3 regions of the Rhodoferax sp. SPJ21 genome follow, and region 2 is predicted to be linked to each of the others. Evidence: riboswitches for the same ligand, from Rfam matches in the RefSeq annotation. Region 2 holds a riboswitch; each other region holds the start of a gene.

What was found. A riboswitch is a leader RNA that binds a small molecule or an ion and turns the genes downstream of it on or off. The one in region 2 is predicted to bind thiamine pyrophosphate.
Region 1: it holds a riboswitch for thiamine pyrophosphate, as region 2 does, so the genes downstream of both, AC4BBN_RS00640 (thiamine ABC transporter substrate-binding protein) here and AC4BBN_RS17095 (FAD-dependent oxidoreductase) in region 2, are expected to answer to the same signal.
Region 3: it holds a riboswitch for thiamine pyrophosphate, as region 2 does, so the genes downstream of both, thiC (phosphomethylpyrimidine synthase ThiC) here and AC4BBN_RS17095 (FAD-dependent oxidoreductase) in region 2, are expected to answer to the same signal.

Annotation. Positions count from the first base shown of each region.
Region 1 is NZ_JBYZMO010000001.1:156,979-164,181, forward strand. It holds gene AC4BBN_RS00635 (ABC transporter permease) at 1-829, opposite strand, end outside; gene AC4BBN_RS00640 (thiamine ABC transporter substrate-binding protein) at 842-1,888, opposite strand; TPP riboswitch at 1,927-2,024, opposite strand; gene AC4BBN_RS00645 (VTT domain-containing protein) at 2,404-3,048, opposite strand; gene AC4BBN_RS00650 (cysteine hydrolase family protein) at 3,094-3,912, shown strand; gene mutL (DNA mismatch repair endonuclease MutL) at 3,969-5,918, shown strand; gene AC4BBN_RS00660 (hypothetical protein) at 5,929-6,303, shown strand; gene AC4BBN_RS00665 (CapA family protein) at 6,303-7,203, shown strand, end outside.
Region 2 is NZ_JBYZMO010000003.1:387,808-395,010, reverse strand. It holds tRNA gene AC4BBN_RS17120 (tRNA-Asn) at 1-58, opposite strand, end outside; tRNA gene AC4BBN_RS17115 (tRNA-Asn) at 133-208, opposite strand; gene thiE (thiamine phosphate synthase) at 280-1,152, opposite strand; gene AC4BBN_RS17105 (thiazole synthase) at 1,159-1,959, opposite strand; gene thiS (sulfur carrier protein ThiS) at 1,964-2,161, opposite strand; gene AC4BBN_RS17095 (FAD-dependent oxidoreductase) at 2,158-3,225, opposite strand; TPP riboswitch at 3,271-3,368, opposite strand; gene thiD (bifunctional hydroxymethylpyrimidine kinase/phosphomethylpyrimidine kinase) at 3,411-4,253, shown strand; gene AC4BBN_RS17085 (purine-cytosine permease family protein) at 4,312-5,595, opposite strand; gene AC4BBN_RS17080 (hypothetical protein) at 5,829-6,335, shown strand; gene AC4BBN_RS17075 (TolC family outer membrane protein) at 6,378-7,203, opposite strand, start outside.
Region 3 is NZ_JBYZMO010000001.1:1,278,677-1,285,879, reverse strand. It holds gene aceK (bifunctional isocitrate dehydrogenase kinase/phosphatase) at 1-1,622, shown strand, start outside; gene AC4BBN_RS05855 (prevent-host-death protein) at 1,663-1,932, shown strand; gene AC4BBN_RS05850 (CcdB family protein) at 1,932-2,246, shown strand; TPP riboswitch at 2,278-2,380, shown strand; gene thiC (phosphomethylpyrimidine synthase ThiC) at 2,487-4,379, shown strand; gene AC4BBN_RS05840 (SDR family oxidoreductase) at 4,460-5,176, opposite strand; gene AC4BBN_RS05835 (MFS transporter) at 5,179-6,387, opposite strand; gene AC4BBN_RS05830 (LysR family transcriptional regulator) at 6,482-7,203, shown strand, end outside.

The sequences.
Region 1 (7,203 bases), on a different contig from region 2:
GGCGGCGCGCCATGGGCTGCACACGACCGGGCGTGGCCAGGCGTTTTTCAAGGGCGGCATAACCCCAGGCCACAGCGCCGGTCAGCAGCAGCATCCACAGCGCCAACAGGCTGGCCGGGGCCAGCTGCAGCTCATGCGCGACCAGGCTGTAAATCTCCACCTCCACCGTCGCATAGCGCTGGCCACCCAATACCAGGGCCAGGCCAAAACCGGCAAAGCAGTACAAGAACACCAGGCACAGGCTGGACGCCAGCCAGGGTGCGATTGCCGGCCACTCCACGCGCCAGAAGGCCCGCCACGGGCTGGCACCCAGGCTGCGGGCGGCGGCCACGCGCTGGGCATTGACCTGCTCCAGCGCATCCACCCCTGCGCGCACCACCACGCACAGGTTGAAAAACAAATTGCCATACAGCAGCAGCCAGGGTGTGTCCTGTAGCGCCAGCCCCAAGGCATTGCTCAGCAGGCCATGCGGCCCCCACAGCGCCAGCACGCCCACGGCGGCCACCAAGGTGGGCACCACGAAGGGCAACATCAGCAGCCGCAAAACCAGGCGGCGCCCAGCAAACTCCCAGCGCGCCAGCACCCAGGCCACGGGCAGGCCCAGCAGCAACGCCGCCGCGCAGGTGGCACCCGCCTGCAGCAGCGACCACAGCACGCGCCAGCGCAGATACGGGTCAGTCCAAACCGCCCACAGCGACGGCGCGGGCCCGGTGGCCAGATCTCCCCAGAAGCCTTCGAAGCCCAGGCGCAGCACCGGCGCCACCAGCAGCACCGCCAGGCACAGCAGCGGCAGCGCTGCCAGCAAGCTCTGGCGGCGGGTAATAGTCACTAGTTCAGGCCACTATTTCAGAACCACCTGCGTCCAGCGGGCGACCCAGGCCGTTCCCTTGTCGGCAATGGTGTCGGCGGGCAGGCTGTCAAACGCGGTGGGCTCGACCGCATGGCGCATCACATCGGCCAGGGGCGTGTGGGCCTCCACCGGGTACATCCACATACTGGTTTGCAGGGCTTGCTGCACCGTGCCAGCGCGCATGAAGCGTATGAATTTGGCGGCGGCTTCGCGCTGCCCGCCACCCGCGACCAGGGCCACACCCTCAACTTGGCGGAACACGCCGCCTTTGAGGAACAGGTTGGCGGTGGGCGATTCGCTGATCTTTTCCTTGCTGTAGAACACCTCAGCCGCCGGGCTGGTGGCATAGCTCACCACCAGGGGGCGGCTGCCGCCGTTGCGGCTGAATTCGGTGTAGTAGGCCTCGGTCCAGCCCTTCACCACCTTCACGCCGTTGGCGCGCATGCGGCCCCACCAGTCAAAGGCTTTTTCTTCCCCCATACCGGCCACCGTGGCCAGCAAAAAAGCGTAGCCGGGGCTGGAGGTGGCAGGGTTAGGCACCACCAGTAGGTTGCGGTAGGCTGGCTGGGCCAGATCCTCCAGCGTCTTGGGCAAGGCCAGGCCGCTCTTGGCGAAGGCGGCCTTGTCAAAATTCAGCGTGACAAAGCCATAGTCCACCGCCACCACATTCGCGCCCACCTGGGCCACCGGCGAGCCCTTGGTAAAGGTTACGGGCTCCAGCACCTTGGCGGCCTGGGCCTTGGCGACCAGCGCGTTGTCCAGGCCAAACACCACATCCGCAATCGGTTGTGCGCGGGTCAGTATCAGCTTGTTCAACATTTCACCGGCGTCACCGGCCTTGATCAGGCTGAGCTTGACACCGGCATCGGCCTCGAACTGGGCCAGCAAGGGCTTGGGCAGATCGAAAGAACTGTGCACCAACACGCGCAGTTCATTGTTGGCCGCCAGAGCGGGGAAGCTGCAGAGAGCGGCCAGCGCGGTGGCGGCCCCGATGAACGTACGGCGTGTACTAGAAGCAGAAGCGCGGCGGTGGAACATGCATGCCTTTCAATGCGCCAGCAAGGGGCGCATGGAAGGCCGCAGCCCCATCACGCTCCCTACGCTGGCATGACCCAGATCAGGTGTGTGGGGTATTTCTCAGCCCGCATTGCAGCAGGCACCCCCGGTGAAGCGTGGGATTGTAGAGTTCTCCCTGCTGGCGCTGGACAAACTTGTGGATAAGCCGGGAAAGCGTTTGTATATGCAGGCTAAGTCTTTGATTCATAAAGACAAAGCTTACGATGCCTAATTTTTAGGCAGATCCTCAGAAACGCTTTGTATGGCCTGCCTGGGCCCGTCTGAGAACAAAATACCTAACCTAAAACAGCTCCGCCACGCTGTAGCCCGACAAGTTTTTTACCGTCGCATTGCAAAAAAGCGCTGAGGCAAAAAGTTCTCCCTGCTGGCACTGGACAAACATGTGGATAAGTTCGGCAAGCGTTTGTATATGCAAGCTAAGTCTTTGATTTATAAAGACAAAGCTTGCAGTGCCCAAAATTTAGGCAGATGGGGTATCAGGCCTTGGCGGCCATACGGCCCTTCAGGGCGCCGATCGCCACGATGGCAGTGGGCACCAGAATCATGGCCCAGATGATCTTGTCCAGGTGCTGCTTGACCCAGGGGAAATTGCCAAAGAAGTAGCCGATGGTGACGATGCCCACCACCCACAGCACGCCGCCCAGCACGTCAAAAAATACAAACTTGGCCCGGTTCATCACCGCCACGCCCGCCACAAACGGTGCGAAGGTGCGCAGAAACGGCATGAAGCGCGCAGCCACCAGGGTCAGGCCGCCATAGCGCTCGTAGAACCCATGGGCCTGGTTGAAGGCCTTTTTGTTGAAAAAGCGCGAGTCTTCCCACTGAAACACTTTGGGGCCCAGATAGCGACCAATGGCGTAATTGCTCTGGTTGCCCAAAATGGCCGCGGCCAGCAGCAGGCCGACCGACAGCGGGTAGGACATCAGCCCCACACCGCACATGGCGCCCACCACAAACAGCAGCGAGTCACCCGGCAGGAACGGCATCACGACAACGCCGGTCTCCACAAAAATGATCAGAAACAGCAGGGCGTAAACCCACATGCCGTAATTGCTTACAAAAGCCTGCAGGTGCTTGTCCACGTGCAGAATGAAGTCGAGAAGTTGCATCAGAATGTCCATGGGCGCTGATTATCACCAGCATCGCAAGACAAACGGAAGACAGCCATGACACGCCACACCCATCTGCTCATCATCGACCCCCAAAACGATTTTTGCGATCTCCCCCCAGACGCTTGCGGCACCCCTGCCCTGCCGGTCACCGGCGCCCATGCCGACATGCAGCGGCTGGCAGCCTTCATCCGCGAATATGCGGCCCGGCTGTCGGACATCACCGTCACACTGGACTCGCACCACAGGCTGGACATTGCCCACCCTACGTTCTGGCTGCAGGGCGACGGCAATGCCGTCGCGCCGTTTACCACCATCACGGCCGCGGACGTGAACGCCGGCCTGTACCGGCCACGTGACCCGGCGCACCTGGGCCGCAGCCTGGCCTATCTGGACGCGCTCGAAGCGCGCGGGCGCTACACCCTGATGGTCTGGCCAGTGCACTGCGAGATCGGCACCTGGGGCCACAACGTACACGCCGATGTGCACGCCGCCTACAACGACTGGGAAGACCAGCAGGGCCGTAGCGTCACCAAGCTAAGCAAGGGCAGCAACCCCTGGACCGAGCACTACAGCGCAGTCATGGCCGAGGTGCCCGACGCGCAGGACGAAGCCACCGGCCTGAACCACACGCTGATGGCCGCCATGGACCAGGCCGATACCCTGCTGATTGCCGGCGAGGCCAGCAGCCACTGCGTGCGCGCCACCACCGAGCACATCGTGGACCACCTGGCACGCCACAAACCCCAGCGCATCGTGCTGCTGACCGACTGCATGAGCCCGGTGGGCGGCTTCCAGCTGCAGCACGAAATGTTTTTGCAGGACATGCAAAGGCGCGGACTGGAACTGGCCAGCAGCCAGGACTTATGGCTGTAGTTGCACGCAAATCCGCACAGCGGCTACGGGCCAACCGCGCCCTCTAAAATCATCCGGTGAACGCATCCATCTCCTCCCCCCTGCTGTCCCCCAGTCCCCGCCGCGTGATCCGCGAGCTGCCCGATGAACTCATCAGCCAGATCGCCGCCGGCGAAGTGGTGGAGCGCCCCGCCTCGGTGGTGCGCGAGCTGGTCGATAACGCGCTGGACGCCGGGGCCACCCAGATCACGCTGCGCCTGCTGGCCGGCGGCGTGCGGCTGATTGCGGTGGAAGACGATGGCGGCGGCATCCCCATGGAAGAGCTGCCCATCGCCCTGAAGCGCCACGCCACCAGCAAGATCCGCGACCTACACGAGCTGGAATCCGTGGGCACCATGGGTTTCCGTGGCGAAGCCCTGGCCGCTATCAACTCCATAGCTGACATGGCAATATCCTCGCGCGCCAGCGGCCAACCGAATGCATTTTTATTGGACGGCCGCAGCGGCGAACTCAAGCCCGTGGCGCGCAGCACCGGCACCACGGTGGAGGTCAAAGAGCTGTTCTTCAGCACCCCGGCCCGCCGCAAGTTTTTGAAGACCGACGCCACCGAGCTGGCCCACTGCGTAGAAGCCGTGCGCCGCCATGCGCTGGCCCGGCCTGACGTAGGCTTTGCCATCTGGCACGAAGGCAAACTGGTCGAGCAGTGGCGCGCCTGCCCTTCCCCCCAGAACATAGCCGCGCTGACCGAACGCCTGCGCGACGTGCTGGGCGACGACTTCACCGAACGCTCTGTGGCGGTAGACCACCAGAGCTCCATGCGCGACGACGGCAGCCAGGCGGTACGCGTCTGGGGCCGGGTCGGCATTCCTGATGCGGCGCGGGCCCGGCCCGACCAGCAGTTTGCTTACGTCAACGGCCGCTTTGTGCGCGACAAGGTCATCACCCATGCCGCCCGCAGCGCCTATGAAGACGTGCTGCACGGCCAGCGCCAGCCGGTATATGCGCTGTATGTGGAGATCGACCCGACCCGGGTGGACGTGAACGTGCACCCCACCAAGATCGAGGTGCGCTTTCGCGACAGCCGCGAAGTCCACCAGGCCGTGCGCCGCGCTGTGGACGCGGCCCTGGCAGCACCCCGCGCAGCCGCTGCCGCAGTAGCCGCCGCAGCGAACGCCACAGCCCCCGCCACCAGCCCGCCGGAAGAATTTATACAAAACAAGGCTCCAGCGCAGGTATTACCTGCGCAAGCAGCTATCTATTTCGCAGCACCCACACCCCACAAGGTGTCGGACTTCGAAGCCCTGTGGCCGGTAAGCGCCACGGTTGCGGTGCCCGCGCCCAGCCCTGCCGCCTATGCACCGGCCACTACGACGTCCGCAGTCCCGTTCGCTGTAGCCAGCCCCCCATCCGCCCAGCCTGACCAGCCCAGCGAGGCCTGGCCCCTTGGCCGCGCCATCGCCCAGCTGCAAGGCATCTACATCCTGGCCGAAAACAGCCAGGGCCTGATAGTGGTGGACATGCACGCGGCGCACGAACGCATCGTCTACGAGCGGCTCAAAGCCCAGTTGGCGAACACGGAGCACGCACGCATCAGCAGCCAGCCACTGCTGATCCCGGTCACCTTCGCCGCCACGCCGCAGGAAGTCGCCACCGCCGAAGCCCATGTGGATACGCTGGCCACGCTGGGCCTGGAGATCACCCCCTTCTCGCCCAAGACCCTGGCCGTGCGCGCCGTGCCGACCAGCCTGGTGCAGGGCGACGCGACCGAACTGGCACGTGGCGTGCTTGCCGAGCTGGCACAACATGAAGCCAGCACCGTGATCCAACGCGCGCACAACGAACTGCTGGGCACCATGGCCTGCCACGGCGCCGTGCGTGCCAACCGCCGCCTGACCATTGACGAAATGAACGCCCTGCTGCGCCAGATGGAAACCACCGAGCGCTCCGACCAGTGCAACCATGGCCGCCCCACCTGGCGGCAGATCACGGTGAAAGAACTCGATGCCTTATTCATGCGCGGCCGCTAGATTGAAACCTGTGTTGGCTGTGCTCGCCCTCAGCTCTGGCTTGGCATATGCCGAAGCTGTTGACTGCTACGTCAACTATGGTGGCGAAACACAGCTCATCCGCGCCACGCCCACCGCAGCACCGTATGAGGTCGCCCCCACTGCGATCGGCTCACTTTTCTTGTTCCGCATGGTCTTCCAGCGCACGCCACCGGGCTTGGGCGCGATCAAGGTCTACACCTATGTAGACCGCGACCCTCCCCAGGGCGTCGCCCTAGTGCACCAGGCCGAATACTTGTATCCACCGCTACCGTCGCACTGCCCATATGGCTTCACCGGCCTACAACGCGTCTACGAGCCGTTGCGCGACGGCGAGCTCCAATACTGGTGTGCCTGGAAGAAATAATGAAGAAACGGCTGCTCACCACCATGCTGCTGTGCGCCAGCCTGCTCAGCCACGCCCAATCCACGGTGGAGTTGCTGTTTGGCGGCGATGTCATGCTGGACGATGGCCCTGGCCGCCTGATTGCCGCAGGTGGCGACCCGCTGGCGCCGATTGCGTCCATCTTGCAGGCGGCCGACGTGGCCATAGGCAACCTGGAAACATCCATCGCCAGCGGCGGTACGGCGCTGGACAACAAGATCTTCACCTTCCGCGCCAAGCCGAACACGGTGGAGGTGCTCAAAGGCCGCTTCCATGCCATGTCCGTCGCCAACAACCACAGCGGCGACTTTGGCCGCGACGCCTTCATGGAAACGCTGGGCCACCTGCACGATGCGGGTATTGCCACCTTTGGAGGTGGCGCCAATCTGCGTGAAGCGCACGCACCGTACTGGATCGAAAAAAATGGCCTGCGCATCGCCTTGCTGGGCTACGACGAGTTCAAGCCCCGCTCTTTCGAAGCCGGCGCCACCTGGCCTGGCATCGCCTGGAGCGAAGACAGCATGGTCGTCGCCGACATCCGCGCTGCCAAGGCCGCAGGAGCCGACGTGGTCATCCCATTTATGCACTGGGGCTGGGAGCACGAACCCGGACCCAACCAGCGCCAACGTGCACTGGCCAAGCTGATGGTCCAAGCCGGTGCCGATGCCGTCGTGGGCAGCCACCCGCATGTGACGCAGGGCGCCGACGTGGTGCTGGGCAAGCCCGTGATCTGGAGCCTGGGCAATCTGGTGTTTGATGGCTTTACTTCGCCTGAGGCGCGGCTGGGCTGGTTGCTGCGCCTGACGGCGGACAAGCACGGCATCCGCAACTGGAGCACCGTCGCCGTGCGCATGGACGCCGACGGCACGCCCACGCCCGACC
Region 2 (7,203 bases):
TCGAACCAGGGACCTACGGATTAACAGTCCGGCGCTCTACCAACTGAGCTATTGAGGAATATCGGGTGTATCAGCCTTGGTGGCTGAAATAAAAAGGGCTTACGGATTGGCGTAAGCCCTTTTGCAAAATTCTGGCTCCTCAACCTGGGCTCGAACCAGGGACCTACGGATTAACAGTCCGGCGCTCTACCAACTGAGCTATTGAGGAATATGACAGACTTAAATTATAGCGTCAGTTTTTTGGATTTTGCAAGCGAGCAGCTTTTTAACGCAAAAAGTTCACTCCAGGCCCAGCGGGCCGTGTATGGCCTGGCGTAAAGATGCTGCTGCACTCTCCGGGTTGGGGGCGGCGGTAATTGCGCGCACCACGGCTATCGAGCCGACTCCGCTGGCCAGCACGGCGGGCAAGCGTTCACTGTCTATGCCGCCAATGGCTACCAGTGGATAGTCGCGCAGCAGCGAGGCATAGGCGGCCAGGCGGGCCGTGCCTTGGGGCGCAGTGGCCATTTTTTTCAGCGTGGTGGGGAACACTGCACCCAGTGCGATGTAGCTGGGGCTGACGCGGTCTGCGCGCAGCATTTCGGCATAGCCATGGGTGCTGATGCCCAGGCGCAGGCCGGCGCTGCGAATGGCATGCAAATCGTCGGCGCTCAGCAGGTCCAGGTCTTCCTGGCCCAGGTGGACCCCGTAGGCGCCGGCCTGGATGGCCTGCTGCCAGTGGTCGTTGATGAACAGCAGGGCGGGTGTGCCTTGCACGGCAACTACTGCGGCCTGGACTTCGCGCCGAATGGCGTCGGCGTCTTCGGACTTGAAGCGCAGCTGCACCGTGGGTACGCCGGCACTGGCCATGCGGCCGACCCAGGCGGCGTCGGGCAGGACTGCGTACAGGCCCAGCTGGCGCGGGCATGGCGCAAAAGTCTGTTCGCGTGGCCAGGGAGCCAGGCCGAAGTCTTCTGGTGCGGTGGGCCAGTCGCTGGTGTTGCCGGCGCGCGCAGCCTGGGCTTGCCAGGCCTGGGCGATGCAATGGGCGTCAGTCGGGATGAAGCCTAGTTGCAGAGCTGCACTCAGGCTGGCGTCAAATACCGCGTCGCTGGTGGGCAGCGCCATGGCGCTATGGTGGTCCAGGATGCTTTGGGTGAGGGCAGAGTGCATATGGACTTATTCCTGTGCGTGGTGCCAGAACGGCGTGCCCAGCACCGGCGTGCTGGGTTGGGCGGCTTGCTGTTCCAGCATGGCGCCGGCCAGGAATGCGCTGCGCCCAGCGGCCACCGCATCGGCAAATGCCCCGGCCATGGTGACGGGGTCTTGGGCCAGGGCCACGGCGGTGTTCAGCAGCACGCCGTCATAGCCCCATTCCATGACCTGACAGGCATGCGAAGGGCGACCCAGGCCGGCATCGACCAGCAGCGGCACGCTCAGGCGTTCGCGCAGCACCTGCATGGCGTAGGGGTTGATCGGGCCCTTGCCCGTGCCTATGGGCGCGGCCCAGGGCATGACGGCCTGGCAGCCCACGTCTACCAGGCGTTGGCACAGCACAAGGTCCTCGGTGCAATAGGGCAGTACCTTGAAGCCGTCCTTGATGAGGCGGCTGGCGGCCTCCACCAGGTTCAAGGTGTCGGGTTGCAGGGTGTAGTCGTCGCCTATCAGTTCCAGCTTGATCCAGGGTGTGTCGAACACCTCGCGTGCCATGTGGGAGGTGGTGATGGCTTCTTGCAGGCCGTGGCAGCCGGCGGTGTTGGGCAGCACCGGCACCCCGGTTTGCCGTAGTAGTTCCCAGAAGCCATTGGGGCTTTTGTCCTGTCCGCCCAGGTTCTGGCGGCGCAGCGAGGCGGTCAGCATGGCCGGGCGGGCGCGGGTGATGGCGTCGGCCATGGTGCTGGGCGAGGGGTAGCGGGAGGTGCCCAGCAGCAGGCGGCTGGCGAAGCTTTCGCCGTACAGGATGAGAGGGTCGTGGGACATGGTGTCAGCCTCCGGTGACGGGGTGGATGATTTCTATGCTGTCGGCCTCGGCCAGCACCGTGTGCGGGTGCTGCGCGCGCGGCACAAAGGCCTTGTTGACGGCGGCGGCAAACGGCGGCTGCGCCTGCATCTGCGCCAGCGCGTCGGCCAGCGTGGTGCCTGCGGGCAAAGTCTGGGGGATGTTATTGATGGTGACGTTCATGCTTCTTCTATCGCCAGGTCGAATTGCGCTGCCAGCGCGGACGTGCCGTGCTGCACCAGCTCCAGCACCACGTCCAGCATGGCGGGTGCGATCAGGAAGCCGTGGCGGTACAGGCCGTTGATTTGCAGCGTGCGCGGCTTGATGCGCCGGATCGCGGGCAGGTTGTTGGGCAGGGTGGGGCGGCACTGGGTGGCGCTTTCCACGATGCGCGCCTCGCCAAATCCGCTGTGCACGCTGTAGGCTGCGCTCAGTAGCTCCAGGCTGGAGCGCACGCTCATGGGCGACATATCGTCGGATTCGATCTCGGTGGCTCCCACGACAAATACGTTGCCGGGTTTGGGGGCGATGTACAGCGGATAGCGCGGGTGTACCAGGCGCACCGGGCGCTGCAGCTCTACGCCCGGTGCGTGCAAGCGTAGCACTTCGCCGCGCACCGCGCGCAGGGCCGGCCATTGTTCGCTTGCACCCAGGCCACGGCAGTCAAACACCCAGTCGCTGTGGACATCTTCTGGCTGGCGCGGGCAGTGCCAGTGCATGGTGACACCCGCCTGTTGCAATTGCAGTAGCAAGGCATTGAGTAAGCCTCGGTTGTCCAGTTGGCCTTCACCGGGCAGCAGTAGGCCCTGGCTGAAGCGGTTGCCGATGGTGGGCTCCAGCGTGGCGATGGCTGCGGCATCCAGCTGTTGCGGTGCGGGCAGGCTGGGTAGCTGCTGACAGGTGGCGGCGAGTTGCTGGCCAAAGCGGCTGGCCTCGGAGGCATCTTGTCGGTGCCAGAGTATCAACGTGCCGTTGCGCTGGAAGAACACCGGCGTGTCCAGTTCGGCCATCAGTTCCGGCCAGCGCGTGAGCCCATGCTGGCCCATTTGCACCACGCTGGTTTCGGTGATGGCCGATTCGGCCAGCGGCGCGAGCATGGCAGCGGCCACACGGGCGGCAGCGCCCTCTGCCTCGGGTCCGCCGGCCTCAAAGACCTGCACAGCGTGGCCCGCGCGTGCCAGCGCCAGGGCCAGCAAGCGGCCCATCAGGCCTGCGCCAAGAATGGTGGTGGAGAGTGGGGTGGCCAAGGTGTCGTCCGATTGCAAAAACTCAACATGGGACGAAACGAGGCGCTGTCGTTGATAGAAACTTCCCACGCCAGCATGATCTGGATCGGGTATGAGGGTTTTTCTCAGTCTGGATCGCGTACCAGACACCCCTGTTTCATCCGCAAGCCCGGATTACATCACATCGCTGGCCCGATAATTTCGGCATGACTATTTCTGACTCTTCTCCCCGCTATCTGCGCCTGTTGTCCATTGCCGGCTCTGACAGCGGCGGTGGCGCGGGCATCCAGGCCGATTTGAAAACCTTTGCGGCGCTGGGCTGCTACGGGATGACGGCGCTGGCCGCGTTGACCGCACAGAACACCCGGGGTGTGACCGCCATCCACCCGGTGCCGGCATCCTTCTTGAAGGCCCAGTTGCAGGCGGTGCTGGACGATATCGGTGCTGACGCGGTGAAGATCGGCATGCTGCATTCACCCGAGATGGTGGAGGTGGTGGCCTGGGCCATAGACCAGTACCAGCTGCAACGCGTGGTGCTGGACCCGGTGATGGTGGCTACCAGCGGTGACCGCTTGATGGCGGTTGAGACCGTGCAGGTGCTGGTGGACCAGCTGTTTCCCCGCGCCACCGTGGTCACGCCGAACCTGGACGAAGCGGCCCTGCTGTTGGGCCGCAGTGTGGATACGGTGCAGACGCTGGAGCCGGCCGTGGCGGATTTGCTGGCGCTGGGTGCGCCCGCTGTGCTGCTCAAGGGTGGTCACCTGCCGGGCGATACCGTGGTGGACTTGCTTGGCCAGCGCGACGGCAGCCGCCAGCCCTGGCACTCGGCCCGCATTGCTACGCACAACGGCCACGGCACGGGTTGCACGCTGTCGTCTGCGATCGCGGTGTATCTAGCCCAGGGTTTGGCGTTGACGGAGGCTGTGGGCCAGGCCCGGGCTTATATCCGTGGCGCGATACAAGCCGGCGCCCATGTGCACACAGGGCAGGGCCATGGGCCTTTGAACCACGGCTTCGCTCCCCTGCCCATGCAGGTGCTGGCTGCGTGAGAATTTATAAGAAATAGGGCTGTAGCGCAGGTTTTACCTGCGCAAGCAGCTCTCTTTTCTATAGCGCGTAGGTAATGCGTAAAGGCCGCGTCAACCAGGCCACGAAGAACACCAGGGCCAGCGTGGGTAGGGCGGCGCCGAACTGTGGTGCGCAGTTGGTTAGCAGGTGGTAGACCGCAATGCCGGCTATCCACAACAGGGCTGCGCTGGGCTCCACCAGGCGTTGCGACGCGGTGGTCGTGCCTTGCGACAAGCGGCCCAAAATCACGCCGTACAGTGGCACAAAAACCGAGCTCAGCAAGGTCAAAAATGGCTCCAGACTGTGCATGGGCAGCACCAGTGCCAGGCCGGTGCAGGCCACGGCCAGCAGCAGGCCCCAACGCCGTACGCTCCACCACGGTGCCAGGCTGTGGGCCGAGACCGAGCCTGAGTACACGTCGCCATAGGCGTTGTCGATTTCGTCCACCAGGACCAGGCCCAGGGCTAGCAGCCCACCCTGGGCCAGCAGCAGCGCGGTGACCAGGTCGGTATCGGGGCCGGCCACGGTGACCACCATCACACCTAGCGCGTAGCACCAGATATTCGCCAGCGCATAGCCCAGCCAGGTGCCGCTCATTGCGCTGCGGCCTTGGCGGCCATGGCGCGCATAGTCGGCCACCAGTGGCAGCCAGGACACGGGCATGGCTATCACAAGGTCCATGGCCGACAGCAGGCCCATGCTGCCGTCGCCTGGCCGGGTCCAGAAGGCGTGCAGGTCAGACTCCATCAGTTTGCGGCCGAACTGCCAGCTCAGCCACAGCAGCGACAGCACCACCAGCGGCAGGCCGTAGCGGCTGATGAATTTGCGCACCAGGGTCAACATGGAACCTGCCATCAGCGCGGTCAGCAGTGCGCCCCACAGCAGGGTGACCAGCAGGGTGCCTTGGTTGCCTTGCGGCATCCATCCGAAATGCTCCTTGGCAATGGCCAAGGTACCGTCGCGCATCACCACCAGTTCAAACGCGGTCCAGCCCAGCAGTTGCACAATGTTCAGAACTACCGGCAGGCGTGCAAAGCCGCTGCCATAGGTGGCGTGCATCAGGCCTGCGCTGGACAGGCCGCTGTCGCAGCCAATGCGCGCCGTCCAGGCCAGCAGGCCGGAGCCGACGAGGGAGCCCAGCACAATTGCCAGCACGGCATCGCGCGTGCCGACGGCGGGTACCAGATAGGCGCCGATCTGCATCACCAGCAGGCCAACCCCCAGGCTGAACCAGAGTGCGGCATGGGCCGACCAGCCGAAGACGCGCTGCGCCTGCGGTATCGGCGTTAAGGCCTCGTTATTGAAAAAGGATGGCTGAGCCATGTGTTCGCTCCATACAAATGATGCTGGTCTGTGGGGCCTGTAGCTCGCGGGCCAGTGCTGGCGCAGGGACGCAGGATTTTATCGTGGCGCCACCTTGTGGTGCATGGGGCGTTTGGCGCAGGTGTTAGCTGCTTAATGTGCTATTAATTTTGTAGCGATACAATCTGCGGCTGTTTTTGGGCCGGTGCGCGGTGCGCCGGCTCGAGCATTCTTACCCCACATCCCTGAATACTATGGACGCTTTCATCCGCCCCTGGCAGTTTGTTTTCTGCGCATTGCTCGGCCTGACCGGCAGTGCGATGGCCCAGACCGCCACCGACAGTGCAGACCAGCCCCACCGTTGGCGTATCGAGTTCAGCCCGCACACCACCCACTACAGCTACAACCCGGAGCACCGCCCGGTGCATTTGCTGGGCCTGGAGCGTGAGTCCACCGCCGACAACAGCTTTTACGGACTGGCGCTGTTCACCAACTCTTTTGGCCAGGACAGCGGCTACGTCTACCTGGGCAAGAGTTATTACGGCGTGTTTGACAGTTATCCCAAGGTGTACCTGAAATGGTCGGCGGGCATCTTGTATGGCTACAAGCCACCCTATGAGAACAAGGTGCCCCTGAATCACAATGGCTTCTCGCCCGCCATCGTGCCGGCAGTAGGCTGGAAGTTTGATTCCGGTTGGCATGCCCAGGTCGACATGCTGGGCACTGCGGGCCTGACCTACTCGATCGTCAAAGAGTTTTAAACGCTGCGCAGCTGCAGCCCGTGGAGGGCTGCAGTCTGTCTGTTACAGCGAAGGGAGTCCGGTTTTGTCCAGCTCAATGGCTTCGGGCATGGCCAGATTGCACTGCAGTAGTGCGTCGTTTTCAGTGTTGCCACCCGGTGCAGGTGGCATTTCTGTTTCCAGCGGGCGCAGTTGCAAGGCGCTCAGCAAATTGCCGGATGCCGCCAGTACGCGGGCCTTGGCCAGTTGCAGGTCAAAGCCGGCATTCGCCAATGAGCGGCGGGCCTGGAATAGTTCGTTTTCGGTATCCAGCAGATCCAGCAGCGAGCGTTGGCCAATATCGAACTGTTGGCGGTAGGCTTCGTGTGCCTTGGCAGTGGATAGCTCATGCTGCGATAGCAGCGCTATTTGCTGGCCCTGGCGCTGGATGTCGTTGAAGGCAATTTGTGCGGTCTGGCTCAGGTCGCGGCAGGCTTTGTCGCGCAGGTCATAGGCAGCGTTGAGCTTGGCGGCATATTGGCTGATACGGGCGCTGTCGCTGCCACCGTGGTACAGGTTGTAGTTCAGAACCAGCTCCAGCGCACCATTGCGGTAGTGGCCGGGTACCCCGTCCTGGTTGCGCTCCGTGCTTTGCCGTGCGCGGAACTCCAGCGTGGGCCAATTGGCTGCGCGCCGTCCTTCCAGGTCGGCCTGGTAGGCGCGGATGGTGGACACCGCGCCCAGAAACTGCGGATTGTGGGCAATGGCCGCTTCGAGGAACTGCGAACGCGCAGGAATGTAGCTGTCTAGTACCGGAAAGGCAGCCATCGTTGCGGCTGGTACCTCGCCCGTGAGGCGTTGGTAGCGCACGGTTACGTCATGCAGGTTGCTGGCTTCCGTCAACCAGTTG
Region 3 (7,203 bases), on a different contig from region 2:
AGTTCTACGATCTGCGTGTGCGCGAATGCAGCACCCGGCTGGAGCGCGAGTTCCAGGCGGGCGAGCAGGGCCAGGAAGTGTGGCCGCAGGTCAAGCTGCACTACATCAGCCTGCTGGTAGACCACCACCAGCCCGAGCTGGCCGAGACCTTCTTCAACTCGGTCACCACCAAGATACTGCACCGTAGCTACTTCCATAACGGCTTCATTTTTGTGCGCCCTGCGGTCAGCACCGAGTACATCGAGAACGACCCTGCGGAGAAGCGCCCCACCTGGCGCGCATACTACCCATCGCGCGACACCATGGGTGAGGTACTGCAGCGCATGGTGCAGGATTTTGAGTTGCGCCGCCCGTTCGACGACCTGGCGCGCGACTGCGGCCATGTGCTGCAGGCGCTGCTGCAACAACTGGGCGAGTTCACGCTGCGCGCCAACTTCCAGTTCCAGGTGCTGTCGGGCCTGTTCTTCCGCAACAAGGGCGCGTATGTGTGCGGCAAGGTGATCAACGGCTTCAACGCGCTGCCGTTTGCACTGCCCATTCTGTACAACGCCCAGGGCCAACTGGTGATAGATGCCGCGCTGTTTGGCGAAGATGACATGCTGCGCCTGTTCAGCTTTGCGCGCGCCTACTTCATGGTGGAGATGGAAATCCCCAGCGCCTATGTGCAGTTCTTGCGCAGCATGATGCCGCGCAAACCGCGCAATGAAATCTACAACGCGCTAGGCCTGGCCAAGCAGGGCAAGACCCTGTTCTACCGCGACCTGCTGCAGCACCAGCGCCACTCCAGCGACCAGTTCCGCATCGCGCCCGGCATCAAGGGCATGGTGATGCTGGTGTTCGATTTGCCCTCTTTCCCCTATGTGTTCAAGCTCATCAAGGACTACTTTCCCCCGCAGAAGGACACCAGCCGCGAGCAGATCCAGTCCAAGTACCAGTTGGTGAAACACCATGACCGCGTGGGCCGCATGGCCGACACGCTGGAATACAGCGGCGTGGCCTTTCCGCGCGACCGCTTCTCCGACGACCTGGTTGCAGAAATCGAAAAGTTCGCGCCCAGCCAGATGGAGATCCGCGACCGGGATGGCGACGGCCAGCTGGAGGTCATCCTAAAGCACGTCTACATCGAACGCCGCATGATCCCGCTGAACATCTATCTGCAGGAAGCGTTTGACCAGGGGCCGAACGACCCGCGTGCCCGTGCACAGATCGAGCGCGTAGTGATCGAGTACGGCAACGCCATCAAGGACCTGGTGGCCGCCAACATCTTCCCGGGCGACATGCTGTGGAAAAACTTTGGCGTGACCCGCCACGGCAAGGTGGTGTTCTACGACTACGACGAGATCGAATACCTGACCGACTGCAACTTCCGCAAAGTGCCCGAGCCGCGCAACGAAGAAGACGAGATGAGCGGCGAGGTCTGGTACAGCGTGGGTCCCAAGGATGTGTTCCCAGAGACCTTTGCGCCGTTTTTACTGGGTAACCCCGCCGTGCGCGAAGTCTTCATGAAGCACCACGCTGACCTGCTGGACGCCGGCTTCTGGCAAGCCCACAAGGAGCGCATCCAGGCTGGTCATGTGTTTGATGTGTTCCCGTACGAGCAGGACAAGCGGTTTGGAAGCTGAGGTGGCTAAAATGGCTAAAGCCAACTGAAGGAGCTGAGCCATGCAAGTTACCGCGACTGAAGCCAAGAACCGCTTCGGCTACGTCTGCGCGCAAGCCAAAACAGAGCCCGTTTTTGTGGAAAAAGACGGCCGCATTGACAGCGTGATCTTGTCGGCCCAGGACTTTGAGGCGCTGAAGGCTGCGAGCCAAAGCAAGACCCTGGCCCAGCGGCAAAAGTCTTTCAACCAAACCCATAAAGCCTGGATTGACGAACAGAACGCCCGTTTTGAAAAGCAAGGCCTGTGGTGTGACGACCTGCGGGTTTGGTAATGCAGTATGACGTGTACCCCAACCCCAGCCCGCGCATGCGGGATGTCTACCCCTATGTGGTGGATGTCCAAAGTGATTTGTTGAAAGCCTTGGCCACGCGCATGGTGGTTCCGTTGGCCATCACCAGCCTGCCGTCCAGCAGCTTGCCGCGCCGCCTGTGCCCGCTGCTGCAGGTCAAGGGCCAAACTTTGATGCTGGTGCCGTTTGAGGCAGCACCGTTGGACAAGCGGCATCTCAAGTCCAAAGTTGTTGCGGTGCGAGACCGTGCGGACGATATTGTTGCCGCGATGGATGCTGTCTTGAGCGGTATCTAGTACGCAGCTGTTCATGTGTTTGTCGTACACTCCGCGCTGCCCGGGGTGTGCAGTTAGCTGCGCTGAGATGGAAATCCAAACCCGCGAACTTGATCTGGTTCATACCAGCGTAAGAAGAGCTTGACGATGCTGTCCCTTTGCGGGGCGGTGTCGTCTCACCACCCATCATGGGTGTTCTCCTTGGGAGTTTGCGCGGTCTGGCTGCGCTTTCGGGCTCCCACTTCCAAAGGAGAACCCACCATGAACGCGCCCGATAAATTCGTCCAGCTGCTCAACTACGCCTGCGACCCCCTGCCTGCCTCCACCAAGCGCTACATCCAGGGCAGCCGCCCCGACCTGCGCGTGCCGGTACGCGAGATTCTGCAAAGCAACGGCGAAACCGTGGCGGTGTACGACACCTCCGGCCCCTATACCGACCCGCAAGCCCAAATCGACGTGCGCGCCGGCCTGCAAGCCCTACGCGCAGGCTGGATCGAGTCGCGTGGCGATTCTGAGGCCTATGCCGCCCGCATCCGCAAGGCGCTGGACGACGGCCGCCAAAGCGAAGAGCACGACGCCCTGCAACTGCTGCGCGCCCAGGCCGCCGGTCTGCAGCGCACGCCCCGCCGCGCCAAGGCGGGTGCCAACGTGTCGCAGATGCACTACGCACGCAAAGGCATCATCACCCCCGAGATGGAATTCGTCGCCCTGCGCGAGAACCAGAAGCTGGAATGGATGGAGCAGTACGCCGCGAATACCGAGCGCGACCAGCGCTTGGCCGGCAACAGCTTTGGCGCCAGCATCCCCAAGGTGGTGACACCCGAGTTCGTGCGCTCCGAAGTGGCCCGTGGCCGCGCCGTGATCCCGCTGAACATCAACCACCCCGAAGTCGAGCCCATGGCCATCGGCCGCAACTTCCTGGTGAAGATCAACGCCAATATTGGCAACAGCGCCGTCACCTCCAGCATTGAAGAAGAAGTTGAAAAACTCGTCTGGGCGATCCGCTGGGGCGCGGACACGGTGATGGACTTGTCCACCGGCAAGAACATCCACACCACGCGCGACTGGATCATCCGCAACTCGCCCGTGCCTATCGGCACCGTGCCGATCTACCAGGCGCTGGAAAAGGTGGGCGGCATCGCCGAAGACCTGACCTGGGAAATCTTCCGCGACACGCTGATCGAACAGGCTGAGCAGGGCGTGGACTACTTCACCGTGCATGCCGGTGTACGCCTGCCCTTCATCCACCTCACTGCCAACCGCATGACCGGCATCGTCTCGCGTGGCGGCTCCATCATGGCCAAGTGGTGCATCGCGCACCACAAAGAGAATTTCATCTACACCCACTTCGATGAAATGACCGAGATCCTGAAGGCTTACGACGTCAGCTATTCGCTGGGTGACGGCCTGCGCCCCGGCTCCGGTGCGGACGCGAATGACGAAGCCCAGTTCGCCGAGCTGCGCACCCTGGGCGAGCTGACGCAGAAGGCCTGGGAGCAAGATGTGCAGGTGATGATCGAAGGCCCCGGCCACGTGCCCATGCACATGGTGCAGGCCAATATGACCGAGCAGCTTAAGCACTGCCACGAAGCGCCGTTCTACACCCTGGGCCCACTGACCACCGACATCGCCCCTGGCTACGACCACATCACCAGCGGCATTGGCGCGGCCATGATCGGCTGGTTCGGCACCGCCATGCTGTGCTACGTGACTCCCAAGGAACATCTGGGCCTGCCTGACCGTGACGACGTGAAGACCGGCATCATCACCTACAAGATCGCCGCCCATGCCGCCGACGTGGCCAAGGGCCACCCCGGTGCCCGCTATCGCGACGACGCGCTGTCCAAGGCCCGCTTCGAGTTCCGCTGGATGGACCAGTTCAACCTGTCGCTGGACCCGGAAACCGCCAAGAAATTCCACGACGAAACCCTGCCCAAGGACTCGGCCAAGGTGGCGCATTTCTGCTCCATGTGCGGTCCGAAGTTCTGCTCGATGAAGATCACCCAGGAAGTGCGCGAATACGCCAAGAACCTGGGCGTCAGCGAGGAAGAGGCCGCGCTGCAAGGCATGCAGGACAAGTCCGAGGAGTTCAAGTCCGGCGGTGGCGAAATCTATGTGCCGGTGAACGGCGTGATCCCGATTGTGCAAGCGTAATGCTATAAATAAAATAGCTGCTAACGACCAATATATAAGCGCTAGCGGCTGTTTTTATTCGCAACTAGACGGCTGCCCCCTTAGCCCAGGCTGCCACCTCCGTTGACGTGCAGCACCTCGCCCGTCAGATAGGGATTGGTCAGCGCAAACAGGGCGGCATCGGCCAGGTCTGCAGGGCTGCCAATGCGGCGCGCGGGCAGGCTGCTGGCCAGGCTTGCAAAGAAGGCGCTGCGGCTGGCTTCGTCCATGAAGGCCCAGCCTTCGGTGTCCACCACGCCGGGCGAAATGGCGTTGACGCGCACAGGGGCCAGCTCTACCGCCAACGCCCGCACCAGGCCTTCCACGCCTGCGTTCAGAGCCGACACCATGGCCGTGCCAGGCGCAGGGCGGTCGGCGGCCAGACCAGAAAACAGCAGGATGGAGCCGCCCGGCTGTAACTGCGGCAGGCCAAACTGCACCAGGTGCACCGGCCCCCAGAACTTGCCTGCCAGCATGCGCTCAATCGCATCGCGCGGCATGCTGGCCAGGGGGCTGTAGGTCAGGTCGGCAGCGGTAGACACAAAGTAGTCAAACGCGCCCAGCGTCTGGAACCCAGCGGCTGCGGAGGCCGCATCGCCCAGGTCCATGGAAACGGTGGCCACACTACCGCCCAGGCGCTGGCGGGCATCGGCCAGCTTGGCCTGCGAGCGGCCCAGAATGGTGACGCGTGCGCCGCGCTCAAGTGCCAATGCGGCAACGGCAAAGCCGATGCCCGAGCTGCCACCGGCGATGGCAATGTGTTTGTGGGTGATGTCCATATTCATACTCCTGCTTGGTTAAATGCACCCCGTGCCGGATGGATAGACCGAACGGCAGGGGCTAGACGTGTGGCCAAAATAGCCGCGAAAAAAAGAGGCACCAGGCCCACCCACATGGGCATCTGGGGTGAATGCGTGCTGGCGATACCGCCTGCCACCGAGCCCACGGCAATGCCCAGGTTGAAGGCCGCGATGTTCATGCCCGAGGCCAGCTCCGGGCTGCCCACCGGGTTGTGCTGTGCGGCGACCAGCACGGTTTTTTGCAGCACCGGCACCGCCCCAAACGATGCCAGGCCCCAGACCACCATCACTACCGCCATGGCCAGGGCCGATGCCGCGCCCAGGGCTGCGCCCAGCAGCGCCAGCGCCAGTCCACCGACCACGCACAGCGCGGCGCTGCGGCTGCCCACCCGGTCTACAAATCGGCCTCCCAGGGTGTTGCCCACCGCCGCGCTGACCCCGTACAGGGCAAACATGCCGGTGATGCCCTGGGCTCCCAAATGGGTGCTCTGCGCCAGCAGTACCGCGATGTAGGTGAAGCCAGTGAACGAGCCCGCATAGGCAAGGGCGGTGGTGGCGACGGGCATTAATGTGGGCAGGTTAGACACCGTGGCCCAGACGCCGGGCCGACTTTGGCCCGCCGATGCGAGCAATCCGGTGCTGGCCGGAGCCCACCGCAGCAGTGCTATTGCGCTCACCGCAGACAGCAGTGCGATGGCGGCAAAAATGAACTGCCAGCGCACGGTGCCGCTGGCCAGCGTGCCCAGCGGCACACCCAGTACCAGTGCCAGCGTCAGCCCGCCAAACACGGTGGCAATGGCCTGGCCGCTGCGGGCAGGCCCGGCAGTGCTGGCGGCGGTGGATGCGGCCAGCGCCAGCACCACGCCGTGCATCAGCCCCGCCAGCAAGCGGCTGCCCAGCAGCAAGGGCAAGGAGTTGCTCAGGGCCGTGACCGCATTGCCCACGGCAAACAGCAGCATGCTGACCGCCAGCACCCGCCGCCGGGGCGCGGAGGCCAGCCAGGCGCTCAACACCGGTGCGCCGATGCTGACTCCGATGGCGTACACGCCCACCACCAAACCGACCGCGCCCAGACCCAGGCCGGTGCCCGCGGCCATGGCGGGCACCAGGCTGACCGCCACGAATTCGGCAAAGCCGAGGGCAAAAGTACAAGCGCTTAACGTGATAAGGGCTAGCAAAGCAGGCGACATACAGGCTCCAGGGGATAAGAGCTCGTATCGTATTTTCTTGCCTGTAAGTTGATAATCCATTGAATTAAAGAAACACTATTGCAGGATTGCAAATATGGGAAGCTTGAACGGCCTGCTGGAATTTGTGGCGGTGGTGGAGCGCGGCACCTTTACCGGGGCGGCGCGGCAGATGGGGGTGTCGGTGTCCCACATCAGCCGCCAGATCGCCGAGCTGGAGGGCCGTCTGGCCGCGCAGCTATTTGTGCGCACCACCCGGCAGATGCAGCTGACCGAACCCGGTCGGCGTTTGTTCGACACCAGCCAGCCGCTACTGCAAGAGCTGCTGCGGGCGCAAGATATCGTGCTGGACACACAGGACGTGGTGGAGGGCCGCCTGCGCATCAGCCTGGCGGGCAAGCTTGCCGAAGAGCAACTGGTTCCGCTGCTGACGCGGTTTTGCACCGAGCACCCGCTGGTGCAGCTAGAGCTGGACGTATCGGCCCGTAACGTGGACCTGTTGGCCGAGGGCTTTCACCTGGCGGTGCGCATGGGGCCGCTGGAGAGCAGCAGCTCCCTGGTCGCCACCCGCCTGCTGTCCGTGCCGCTGTGGGTGCTGGCCAGTCCGGCCCTGCTGCGCAGCCTGTCGCCCATCCGCACCCCGGCCGACCTGCCCCCCGAATGGTGTTTGCCCCTGTTGCAGCGGCCCTGGGACTTTGTGCAAGGCGCGCAGCGTGCCAGCGTACAACCCGCCGGGCGCTTTGCCAGCAACAGCGGGGCGGCGGCCACCCAGGCGGCGCTGGACGGGCTGGGCATTGTCAATGTCCCGGCCTACTATGC